Peribacillus sp. FSL E2-0218: one gene and its partner. The protein of the gene in region 1 interacts with the protein of each later gene in a pairwise test. Links are inferred from orthologs where the notes say so. Each region holds a gene or a part of one and is shown in the gene's direction. Other genes may lie near its edges. The genes, in order: MHI53_RS07895 and MHI53_RS16805.

Region 1 (6,572 bases):
GGGATTTTCAAACATTGAATACCGGTTTCCATGTCGGGGATCGCCTTGAAGATGTCCAGGGGAATCGCAGGATTTTGGCAGAAAAGCTGTCATTTTCCCTAGATGGCTGGGTAGGGGCGGAACAGACGCATGAAACGCAAATATTGCAAGTGAACAGGCTTGATGGCGGCAGAGGCGCAACGGATTATCATTCAGCCTTTAAAGGCACAGACGGATTTTATGCGAAGGATCATAATGTTCTTTTGACAATGTGCTACGCAGACTGCGTGCCCCTATACTTTCTTGCTCCGGCGCATGGTATGATTGGGGTGGCGCACGCAGGCTGGAAGGGCAGTGTAAACGGAATTGCCCGGAAAATGGTTGAAGCATGGCTAAGAGAGGGTATAAAGGAAGCGGAGATATTTGCTGTAATAGGACCGTCCATTTGCTCGAAATGCTATGTTGTTGATGACAAAGTCATAGATTTGGTGCAGAATTTGCTGGAAGATAATGACGAAAAGCCATATAATTTAATCAGTGAAGGACAATATCAGTTAGATCTTAAGCGACTCAATTCTTTGGTTCTTCAGAAAGCGGGAATTCCAAACAGTCAAATTGAGATTACATCGTACTGCACAAGCTGCGATCACGATTTGTTTTTTTCACATCGCCGTGATAACGGGAAAACAGGCAGGTTAATGAGCTTTATCGGTTGGAAGGAGGATTTAAGGTAATTGTGAAAGTATTGGACAATTTAAAAAACATCGAAGAAAAGATAAATATAGCATGTGAAAATAGCGGCAGGCGCCGTGAAGATATAAAGTTGATCGCCGTGACAAAATATGTTTCGATCGAGAGGGCGAAGGAAGCCTTGGAAGCGGGAATCAGCGACTTAGGTGAAAACCGTGACGAAGGGCTCCTGAATAAATACGAAATACTGCAGGACAAGCCGAACTGGCATTATATTGGCTCCTTGCAGACGCGAAAAGTGAAGAATGTCATTGATAAAATCACCTATATCCATTCACTGGACCGAATTTCTTTAGCGGAAGAAATTCAAAAACGCGCAAAAGAGCCGATAAATTGTTTAGTGCAGGTGAATGTTTCGGGTGAGGAATCCAAACATGGCATGGACCCAGAGGCAGCAATGAGCTTCATAAAGGGGTTAGCCGGTTTTGATAAGGTGAAGGTTGCAGGATTGATGACGATGGCTCCTTTGACGGATGATCCACAAGTTTTACGTCAGTGCTTCCGGAACCTGAAAAATCTGCAGGTGGAAATCCAAAATGCTGCGCTCGCGCATGCACCATGCACGGAATTATCCATGGGGATGTCCAATGATTTCATGATTGCCATCGAAGAAGGCGCTACTATGATCAGGATTGGCACAGCACTTGTAGGCGAATAATTTTAAGGAGGTACGCTAAAGATGTCGTTCGTATCAAAATTTAAATCTTATTTCGCACTGGATGATGAGTATGAGTACAAGGATGAAGTGATGGAAGAAGAGGAGGCTGAACGAAAAACCGTGAAGTCAACTAAACAGCAGCAGCCAGTTTCTGCAGGGACTAATGGCAATCAGAATATCGTAAGTTTGCAAAGCGTCCAGAAATCTTCTAAAGTAGTATTATTGGAGCCTCGTGCCTATGCAGAAGCCCAGGAGGTAGCCGACCATCTGAAGAATAGGCGGGCTGTTGTCGTGAACCTTCAACGGATTCAGCATGATCAAGGAAAGCGGATCATTGATTTTCTTAGCGGGACTGTCTATGCAATCAGCGGGGATATCCAAAAAATCGGAACAGATATATTCTTATGTACCCCTGACAACGTCGATGTTTCCGGTAATATTACCGGATTTGCCGTCGATGAGGAGTATGAAGAAGCGAGGTGGTAATGATTAATGGGTTTAGTGCTTCAAGGTTTATATTATTTAATTGAAATTTATTCAATGGCATTAATCGTATACATATTGATGTCATGGTTTCCAAATGCAAGGGAGACATCCATCGGTCAATTCCTGGAAACGATTTGCGAACCATATTTAGAGCCTTTCAGAAAGTTCATACCACCACTTGGCATGATCGATCTTTCACCGCTTGTGGCCCTTCTGGTGCTTAACTTCGCAAGTGGGTATGGCATTCATTACCTTCAGACGCTGGTAGGTTAACCACAACCGGCAAAGAACGAAACTACACAGCCGGAAGATTCTCAGCTGTGTAGTGGCAACGAAGGAAGAAAGCATGTTTAGATCAATCATTATCTTGATAATTAAGGAGCAATTATACAATCATGAGTATTTATCAGCATTTCAGGCCGGAGGAAAAAGAATTCATTGACCAGGCAATGAATTGGATCGATCAGGTGAAAGATTCTTACGCTCCGAAATTATCTGACTTTCTGGATCCGCGACAGCAGGAAATCCTTATTTCCTTATTGGGAAATGATCCGGATGCCAAACTGCAATTCAACGGCGGGAGCGAATTCGTTGAGCGAAAACGTGTGCTCATTTACCCTGATTATTACTCTCCTGAACCATCGGATTTCAATATCTCCTTATACGATATTTCCTATCCAAAAAAGTTTGTTACGCTTGAACATAGGCAAATACTTGGAACCTTGATGTCACTTGGGGTAAAACGTGAAAAATTCGGCGATATAATCGTGACGGAGGAGCATATTCAATTTATTGCGGCCGAGGAGATGGATGCCTATCTCACTGGGAACCTGGAGAAGATCGGTAAAGCTTCCGTTGCCATAAAACGGCTTCCTATCGGGAATATCATCCAAGTCCAAGATAAATGGGAAGAACAAGTCACCACCGTCAGTTCCCTAAGGCTGGATAGTGTGCTTTCTGCCGTGCTGAATATCTCCCGCCAAAAAACGCAAGCCCTGGTAACGTCAGGTAAAGTGAAGGTCAATTTCAAGCAAACGGAAAATGTTTCTGAAGAATGCCGCGAGGGGGATACGTTATCCATCAGGGGGTTTGGCAGGTGCAAGATACTGTCGATAGATGGAAAAACCAAGAAGGATAAGTGGAGAATCTCGTTAGGCAGGCAAAAATAATTCAAGATTAAGCAGGATTTGGACATTTATTGTCGAATATAGAGTTTTAATATACTAGAGTAGAAACCGTTCTGGAGGTGCCGTAATGCCCTTAACCCCGATAGATATACATAATAAGGAATTTAATAAAGTATTTCGAGGGTATGATGAAGATGAAGTTAATGAGTTTCTCGACCAGGTCATTAAAGATTATGAACTGATATTGAGGGAGAAAAAAGAACTTGAAGATAAACTGAACGAGACTTATGATCGTTTGGGACATTTTACGACAATCGAGGGTACACTTAATAAGTCGATTATTGTCGCACAAGAAGCAGCTGAGGAATTAAGGCGCAACGCCCAAAAAGAAGCGAAGCTGATCATTAAGGAAGCAGAGAAAAATGCCGATCGGATCGTCAATGAGTCACTTGTGAAGGCTAGGAAAATCGCGATGGACATCGAAGACTTGAAAAAACAATCCAAAGTATTCCGGACCCGTTTCAAAATGCTTGTCGGTGCACAGTTGGATTTGCTGGACAATGATGATTGGGACCACCTTCTTGATTACGAAGTGGATGCGACTGAAATAGAATTAAATGAGAGAGTGGAAGAGGAAATTTAAACGATTCCTTGACTTTCAACACTTTTTTCGCATATAATTTTTTAACAATACAATTCATGATTACTTTAGACGATGACAGGGAAAGTAAATTCTTCACATGCTTATTAATAGCGACCGGGGATGGTGAGAGCCTGGAATAAGCGAAGATATTGAAGATCACCCTCGAGTTCTGAGTTGAACCTGCTTTTGCAGCAAGTAAACGAAGCGTTTCATTCACGTTACGAATGCTCGAGAGGTTGGATTCACTTTGTGAATCTTTCTAGCCAGGGTGGTACCGCGGGAAGCAAAGCTTTCTCGTCCCTTTTTTAGGGATGAGAAGGCTTTTTATTTTGCCTGGAGGAGTTTTGGGTGCCAATGAAATTGTGTAAAGACGGATGGAGGATGTAACGATGGAATACAAAGATACCTTATTGATGCCAAAAACGGAATTTCCAATGCGTGGAAATTTACCAAAACGAGAGCCGGAGATTCAAGAGAAATGGAAAGAAATGAATATTTATAAAAAGGTGCAGGAACAAACGGCAGGACGCCCTTTATTCATTTTACATGACGGACCGCCATACGCTAACGGTGATATCCATATGGGTCACGCGATGAACAAGGTTTTAAAAGATTTCATTGTCCGCTTTAAATCAATGAGCGGTTTTCAAGCACCGTATGTTCCTGGTTGGGATACGCACGGCCTTCCGATCGAAACGGCCTTGACTAAAAAAGGTGTTAAGCGGAAAGAAATGAGTGTAGCCGAATTCAGGAAGCTTTGTGAAGAGTATGCTTATGTTCAGATCGACAATCAACGTGAACAGTTTAAGAGAATTGGGGTTCGCGGGGATTGGGATAACCCTTACATCACATTAAAGCCTGAATATGAAGCCCAGCAAATCAAGGTCTTCGGCGATATGGCGAAAAAAGGCTATATTTATAAAGGGAAAAAACCTGTTTATTGGTCACCTTCCAGTGAATCAGCACTTGCGGAAGCTGAAATTGAATACCAAGATAAACGTTCTGCGTCAATCTATGTTGCTTTTGAAGTAACGGATGGCAAAGGAGTAATTGAAGAAGGAGTTAAAATCATCATTTGGACGACAACTCCTTGGACGATTCCTGCTAACCTTGGTATCTCGTTGCACCCGCAATTAAATTACGTCGTAGTGGCAGTCGAAAATGAAAAGTTCTTAATTGCTGAAGCTCTTCTTGAGTCCGTGACCGAAACGCTTGGCTGGGATAACCCAACCGTTGTGAAAACGGTAAAAGGGAGCGAATTGGACCGGGCAGGTGCCAAACATCCTCTTTATGATCGCGAATCTTTAGTGATGCTGGGTGAACATGTTACGACGGAAGCTGGCACGGGCTGTGTCCATACGGCTCCAGGACATGGTGAAGATGATTTTATCATCGGACAAAAATACGGCTTGGATGTCCTTTGCCCCGTGGATGAGAAAGGGGTCATGACAGAAGAGGCCGGTGAATTCGCTGGATTATTCTATGATCAAGCAAATAAACCGATTACAGAAAAATTAACCGAAGCTGGCGCGTTATTAAACTTGACGTTCATCACTCACTCTTATCCACATGATTGGCGGACGAAGAAACCGACGATTTTCCGGGCAACTGCACAATGGTTCGCATCAATCAAAGACTTCCGCAGTGAGCTTTTGGAGGCCATCGAAGAAACGAAATGGGTTCCCGCTTGGGGGGAAACGCGGCTATTCAATATGGTCCGTGACCGCGGAGATTGGTGTATCTCCCGTCAACGTGCATGGGGTGTACCGATTCCTGTCCTTTATGCAGAAAATGGCGAGCCGATCATTACCGATGAAACGATCAATCATATTTCAAACCTTTTCCGTGAACACGGTTCAAACATCTGGTTCGAACGGGAAGCAAAAGAGTTACTTCCGGAAGGCTTCACTCATGAAGGCAGCCCAAATGGCATCTTCACGAAAGAAACGGATATCATGGACGTATGGTTCGATTCCGGCTCATCTCATCAAGCTGTTCTTGAAGAAAGGGAAGACTTGCAGCGTCCTGCCGATCTTTATTTAGAAGGTTCGGATCAATATCGCGGCTGGTTTAACTCTTCACTTTCAACAAGTGTTGCCGTAACAGGAAAAGCACCCTATAAAGGCGTGCTGAGCCATGGATTCGCTTTGGATGGAGAAGGCCGCAAAATGAGTAAATCGATTGGGAACGTCGTCCTGCCATCCAAGGTCATGAACCAGCTTGGTGCAGATATATTACGCCTTTGGGTCGCTTCTGTCGATTACCAATCAGATGTCAGGGTTTCAGATCCTATCCTTAAACAAGTCTCGGAAGTGTATCGTAAAATCCGCAATACATTCCGCTTCCTACTGGGGAATTTGGATGGATTCAATCCGGAAACCGATAAAGTGGCAATCGATGAACTGCCTGAAGTGGACCGTTACATGCTGGTCAAATTGAATAAGCTGATCACTCAGTCCAAATTAAGTTATGAAAATTATGAGTTTGCGACCATTTATAATATGGTCAATAATTTCTGTACACAGGATTTGAGTTCGTTTTATCTTGATTATGCGAAAGACATTTTATATTGTGAAGCACCAAATGGTAAAGAGCGTATGGCCATTCAAACGGTGCTATACGAATCATTGGTAAGCTTGACGAAATTGGTGTCGCCAATCCTTTCGCATACGGCTGATGAAGTATGGGCGTTCATTCCTGGTGTAACGGAAGAAAGTGTCCAATTGACATGGATGCCTGAAGAAATTCACGTTGATGATGCACAAGCCATCGAAGAAAAATGGACGGCTTTCATGAACGTGCGTGACAACGTACTGAAAGCATTAGAAGAGGCTCGCAATCAGAAAATCATCGGTAAATCGCTGAACGCAAAAGTGAAGGTTTACGTGAATGAAGAAACGAAAAATCTGCTTGATAGCATCAAGGAGAG
Region 2 (6,459 bases), 1.9 Mb from region 1 along the record:
TCTTGATTTAGTGGTATCCATCATGATAGGGGACATAGCAGTCCTATCCTTTGAAGATTTGGATAAACCATTTTTTCAGCAAATCACCCCGATGTTCGTTCTCGCTTTCATCCAGATCATATTGGCGTTCATATCATTGAAAAGCATCAGGTTTCGGAACATCGTCGACGGTACACCTCAGATTATCATCAATCAAGGGAAAATAGATGAAAAGGCGATGCGTAAGCAACGATATAATTTCGATGATTTATTGACCCAGCTGCGAGAACAAGGAATCAATGATCTGAATGAAGTGCAATTTGCCATTCTCGAATCGTCGGGAAAACTTTCGGTCATTAAAAACACCCAAGGCAAAAGGACGAAAACGAAGGAAACGCCATATCCCCTTATCATTGATGGGAAGATACAGGAAAATAATCTTTATAAAATTGGAAAAAATCAATTTTGGCTTCGACACCAGCTGAAAAAACATGGTGAATCGAAAATCCAGGAGATTTCGATTTGTGGGTACATAGATGGCCAATTTTACATCGATAAAAATGAAACGAAGAAATGAACCGAAGCCTTTTAATGCTTCGGTTCATATTATTTCCAGGCGAACTTCGATAAAAAGCCGCCTACCTTAGGAATCCGGATCAAATCCGCTTTTTTTATGCTGCCGGTCATGAGCAGGAAAAAGGTGAAAAGCAGGATCACGACCGTTACGGACAGCAGCAGCCTTGGTACGAGGGGCTGTGCCGAGAGCGGGGCTTGATACAGATAATAGCCGCCCCAGCCAGAGATTAAAGCAAGAATTAAAGCAGATATATAGCTCCGGAAATGCAACGTGAAGGGTACGACCTTCAGCACGGTGGAAAAATGCAGGAAGGTGACGAGCATCGAACCGACAGCTATACCTACTGCGGCCCCCATGATCCCGAAGCTTTCCTTTGATGCGAGGAGCCAGATCACACCGATTTTGAGAATGTTACCCGCCAGGCTGTTGAACATGGCCGCTTTTGCAAGGTCCAATGCTTGAAGCATGGACTGCAGCGGGAACTGGAAGTAAAAGAGAATGAAGAAAGGTGCCAGGAATTTAATGAAAACGGCGGCATGTGAAGAGCCGTACATGACTTGCAGGATCGGTTCGGCAAAGATGAACAAAATGACGACGGCTAAGCAGCCTGTGATAAATGTGATTTTCAGGGCCTGCTGCAGCCTGTGTTCAACGAGCAGGAAGTTCCCGGTCGTCCGTGCCTCACTGACTGCCGGTACAAGGGCAGTCGCCAATGATGATGTAATGAACGAAGGCAGCATGAGCAGTGGCAGCGCATATCCTGTCAGTTCACCGTATTGGCTCGTGGCTGCGGCTGCGGTGACACCGGCAAGGGCCAAGCTCTGCGCCACCACAATCGGCTCGAAAAACCATGAAAGCGAGCCGATCATCCTGCTTCCGGTGGAAGGAAGCGCAATCCCCATCAATTCCGTGAACGTCCCCTTACCAGACTTCACATTTTTGAAAAAATTCTTCCTGAACTTAAAATGCTTCTTTAGCTTGAAGCTAGTCAAAAGGTAAATGAGGGAGACGAGCTCACCGATTATCGAGGCGAACATCGCTCCGGCTGCCGCATATTCAATCCCATAGGGCAAAAAGGCCTTCGTCAGGACGGCGATGAAGGTGATGCGCGCCACCTGTTCGATCACTTGCGAGAAAGCGAAGGGCTTCATATTTTGCTTGCCTTGGAAATACCCGCGCAGTACCGATGATATCGCGATGATCGGTACGATTGGCGCTATCGCCATCAGGGGCCAGACCGTTCGTGGATCAGTGAATAAGTATTCTGAGAGAACGGGTGCGAACAACAGCATCGCAGGAGTGAAAATCATCGATAGAGCAAAGGTGCAGGCCAAAGAGACGACGAGGATCTTTTTGATTTTCCGTTCGTCACCCCGGGCATTGGCTTCGGCCACAAACTTGGAAATGGCGATCGGCAGCCCCAATTGGGTAATGTTCACGACGAGAAAGAGGGTCGGTAAAGCCATCATATATAAACCAACGCCTTCTTCGCCGATGAAGCGGGCGATGACAATGCGGTTAATGAACCCAAGAACTCTTGTAATCAGGCTTGCGATTAATAATATCAGCGTCCCTTTTAAAAATTTAGACATTGAACTCCCTCCCTGCCTTCTCAAAAAAGCGGTTATGCTATACAATTATCTATATGCTTGTACTTGGACAAAGCATGACAAAAGTGTTTGTTTGCGTTCTGGCAACTGATTGGAGCCCTTTTAAGAAAATGCGCAATCGATAGAGAACATTTTTACTGGAGGCAAAGTGATGGCGAAAATGAATCATCCCTATGAAAGCTATTATGTAAAGGTACGTCCATTCTTGAAGAGCAAGCGCGAGGAATTTCAAATGGTTGGATTGAATGCCGTTACAGAGGAGGATATCTGGGGAACCTTAACGAAAAACAAATGGAAGCGCCCGCAGGAAAACATTCATCTTCACGAGCTTGTCGCCGATATCGTGACATTTTCGAGCAACCAGTTCATGAACTTCCAAATGGTCGAAGCATATAAATCACCAAACTTATTTGAGCCGCTATCCGAGGAGGAATTGAAAGAACTTTTAAAGCAATGACGCAAAGATATACTTAAATTGACAGCTGTTTATAAATGACTCATAATAGATATGGTTATGCTTTTTTTTGGAAAAAAAGCATGGGTAGCTGTGTCTTTTTTTCAGGAAGCAAGGGAAATGCAGGTAGCATATAAACAAAATAAATGACAGGTTTTTAAACTTCAGGAACAGGCGGATTATAGAAAGGGGCCTACTACATAATGGTAAAAAGAAGCAGGATCGTTGCGTTTTTTCTGATCGTTCTTTTGATTTTCGCAGCGATGGGAACGACTTCAAAAGGAATCCTAAAGGATATCAAGCTGGGACTTGATCTTCAAGGCGGTTTTGAAGTGTTATATGAAGTGAAGCCGCTGTCTGGGGAAAAGATCACCCCGGAGGTTTTACGGGCTACAGTAAGCTCACTTGAGCGTCGTGTCAATGTTTTGGGTGTTAGTGAACCTAATATTCAAATCGAAGGGAAAGACCGGATCAGGGTTCAATTGGCCGGGGTTAAAGACCAAAATAACGCTCGTGAAATCCTTTCGACACAAGCTAAATTATCCTTTCGGGATTATAACGATAAGGAAATGATGACCGGTGCGGACCTGAAGGAAGGCGGCGCGAAACAAACGTTCCAAGATAATAAACCGGTCGTAGAAGTCACATTGAAAGATGTGAACAAGTTTAAAGAAATCACGCAAAAAATTTCATCGATGCCAGTACCTACGAATGTTCTTGCCATCTGGCTGGATTTCGAGGAAGGCAAAGATTCCATCAAGGATAAAGCTTCACAAGACAATATGATATCCGCTCCTGCTGTCAGTGAAGTTTTCAATACGAAAAAGGTATACATTACAGGGCAATTCACGGTTGAAGAGGCGAAAGAGCTTGCAGACCTCCTTGATGCCGGTGCACTGCCTGTCGACTTGAAGGAAAAATACTCCACGTCTGTCGGAGCCCAATTTGGTGCAGGCGCACTGAACGATACGATTTTTGCCGGCATCATCGGGATTGCACTCATTTTCATCTTCATGCTCGTTTATTACCGCTTCCCGGGATTCATTGCCGTCGTCACACTGAGCGTCTATATCTTCCTGACGCTGCTGGTCTTCGAGTGGATGAACGCAGTCCTTACTCTTCCAGGTATAGCGGCATTGGTGCTCGGGGTCGGGATGGCCGTCGATGCCAATATCATAACCTATGAGCGGATCAGGGATGAACTGAAGCTTGGCCGTACTGTAAAAGCGGCTTATAAAGAAGGTACGAAAAACTCGCTTAGCACGATCATGGATGCGAACTTGACGACCTTGCTTGCTGCAGCCGTCCTGTTCTATTACGGGACAAGCTCGGTTAAAGGGTTTGCGACGACCTTGATCATCTCGATTTTAATGAGCTTCATCACTGCCGTTTATGGTACGCGTCTATTCATGAGCCTGTGGGTGAAAAGCGGGTTCCTCGACAAACGCACATCATGGTTTGGCGTGAAGAAGAAATATATTCATAACCTAAACGAGAAGATCAATTTAATGTCATTGCCGACACGCTTCGATAAAATCGACTTCGTCAAGCATCGGAAGGCTTTTTATGGCATTTCGATCGGGATTACGATTATCGGGATCATCTTCCTGTTCGTTTTTCGCTTGAATCTGGGAATCGACTTCACAAGCGGAACCCGCATTGAAGTTGCATCTAAGGATGTCCTGACGACTCAACAGGTCGAAACGGAAATGGGCAAGGCCGGCATTGATGTCAATGATATCAAGGATGTCAGACTTGCTGGAAAAGAAAACAAAAATGCTGTCGTCCGGACGGTTGGTGTTCTTGATAAGCAGGAAATCGCTGTTTTGAAGGATCATTTCAAGAAGGATTACGGGGCAGAGCCGAATGTGAGCACCGTATCACCGACGGTAGGGAAAGAGCTTGCGAAAAATGCCATCTTTGCCTTGGCGATCGCCTCACTCGGTATCATCTTGTATGTATCGATACGGTTTGAATGGCGAATGGCTGTACCGGCCGTCGTCGCACTCGTTCATGATGCGTTCTTCATCGTTACGATTTTTAGCTTGCTTCGCCTTGAGGTGGATATCACCTTCATTGCTGCGGTTCTGACAATCGTCGGTTATTCCATCAATGATACGATCGTTACGTTTGACCGGATTCGGGAAAACCTACGTTTCAGCCGTAAAATCAAAACCGTCGAAGAGCTTGAGAATATCGTGAACATCAGTATCAGGCAAACGCTGACGAGATCGATCAATACAGTGCTGACGGTACTCGTTACGGTTATCGCCTTGATGATTTTCGGCAGTGAAGCCATCAGGAACTTTTCGATTGCCCTGTTCATCGGGCTGATATGCGGTGTGTATTCATCGCTATTGATCGCTTCCCAATTCTGGCTTGATCTAAAAATCAGGGAATTGAAGAAGAAAGGTCCGCTAAATACGGCAAAAGAAAAGAAAAAAAGCCTTGAAGGGCAAGTTTAATAAGATCGGGAAGGCTGGCATCATGCCAGCCTTCTTTTTTGATGGCTATTATCGCATACTTTGACGCTTTACTCCGGTCCCGCCTCCGTCTCGCAAACTGCTCCAATCATACGTAAATCGTTTCGTTTTAAAAACAACCATCTTCACGAAAAGAGCTTTCTTTATAAATCTTGGGAATCCCTTGGATTTAAAATAAAATTGAAACCGGCATACTCGTTTTGTATAATAAGTAAATTGAGGGGTGAATTCATGTTAAAGCCAAAAACGCGGTGGAACTTGCGAACTGCCGATGAAAACAAAGTTGCTATACTAGCGGAAGAGCTTCATATCACACCTTTGGTTGCAGCCCTGCTTGTGAATCGAGGCCTGGATACGATCGATAGTGCCCGATCCTTTTTATTTGTAAAAAATCAAACTTTCCATGACCCATTTTTATTGAAAGATATGGATAAAGCCGTATATAGAATAAGAGAAGCGATTCAAAACGGAGAAAAAATAAGGATATTCGGTGATTATGATGCGGATGGAGTGACATCGACCACCGTGATGTTGACGACGCTGATGCGGATGGGAGCCGATGTGGACTTTTATATTCCGAACCGGTTTACGGAGGGCTATGGCCCGAATCCAATGGCGTTCCGCCTGGCGGCTGAGCAAGGAGTGAAGGTATTGATCACCGTCGATACCGGAATTTCGGCAGTCGCCGAAGCGGACCTTGCCGGCGAGCTTGGCATGGACTATATCCTGACCGATCATCATGAACCGGGACCTGTACTGCCCAAGGCATTGGCCATCATCCATCCTAAACTGGAAGAGGGTTCCTATCCTTTTAAAGACCTTGCCGGAGTGGGCGTCGCCTTTAAGCTGGCGCACGCTTTGCTTGGAGAACTGCCTGAGGATTTGCTTGAAATAGCGGCAATCGGTACCATTGCCGATTTAGTGCCTTTAAAAGGGGAGAACCGCCTCATCGCAGCAAAAGGAATTGAGCAGCTGCGTTTGACTGGCCGACCGGGGCTTGTTGCCTTAATGAAAGTGGCGAATGTCCAACAGGAAGCCTTGAATGAGGAATCGATCGGCTTTGCCATGGCTCCTAGGATCAATGCAGTCGGACGGCTTGGCGATGCCGACCCGGCTGTCGATCTATTGATGGCGGCAAACCTTGCGGAAGCGATGGAGCTTGCCAATGAAATCAATGATATCAATAAAGAACGGCAAGCCATGGTCGCTACGATGGCGGAAGAAGCGATCAAGGAAGTCGAGGAAAACTTCCCGCTGGAGTCCAATGGTGTGCTCATCATCGGAAGAGAAGGCTGGAATGCAGGAGTGGTGGGGATCGTCGCCTCCAAACTTGTTGAACGCTTTTACCGTCCCACG

What was found.
Region 2: the proteins of MHI53_RS07895 (region 1) and MHI53_RS16805 interact in binary tests that used the Bacillus subtilis proteins (3 or more experiments, as listed by UniProt). The link is inferred for Peribacillus sp. FSL E2-0218 from one-to-one orthologs.

The regions. Positions count from the first base shown.
Region 1 is NZ_CP150304.1:1,630,002-1,636,573, forward strand. What follows is about bases 1,900-4,885. They hold MHI53_RS07895 (DivIVA domain-containing protein), read left to right. Parts: upstream 1,900-3,127; coding sequence 3,128-3,643; downstream 3,644-4,885. Other genes in these bases: MHI53_RS07885 (YggT family protein), read left to right, coding at 1,900-2,146; MHI53_RS07890 (RNA-binding protein), read left to right, coding at 2,269-3,042; ileS (isoleucine--tRNA ligase), read left to right, coding at 4,033-4,885. In the rest of the region: peptidoglycan editing factor PgeF, read left to right, coding at 1-713; MHI53_RS07875 (YggS family pyridoxal phosphate-dependent enzyme), read left to right, coding at 716-1,387; MHI53_RS07880 (cell division protein SepF), read left to right, coding at 1,409-1,873; more of MHI53_RS07885, read left to right, coding at 1,880-1,899; more of ileS, read left to right, coding at 4,886-6,572. UniProt on the Bacillus subtilis protein: May act as a pilot protein, directing MinCD to the polar septation sites or by inhibiting MinCD at the midcell site of division. Required for polar localization of the chromosome during sporulation.
Region 2 is NZ_CP150304.1:3,492,452-3,498,910, reverse strand. Bases 1,098-3,970 are described here. They hold MHI53_RS16805 (post-transcriptional regulator), read left to right. Parts: upstream 1,098-2,317; coding sequence 2,318-2,623; downstream 2,624-3,970. Other genes in these bases: secDF (protein translocase subunit SecDF), read left to right, coding at 2,824-3,970; spoVB (stage V sporulation protein B), read right to left, coding at 1,098-2,148. Outside these bases: MHI53_RS16815 (DUF421 domain-containing protein), read left to right, coding at 1-556; more of spoVB, read right to left, coding at 586-1,097; more of secDF, read left to right, coding at 3,971-5,085; single-stranded-DNA-specific exonuclease RecJ, read left to right, coding at 5,335-6,459. UniProt on the Bacillus subtilis protein: Required for post-transcription initiation control of the comE operon. Promotes the accumulation of its target comE mRNA to septal and polar sites.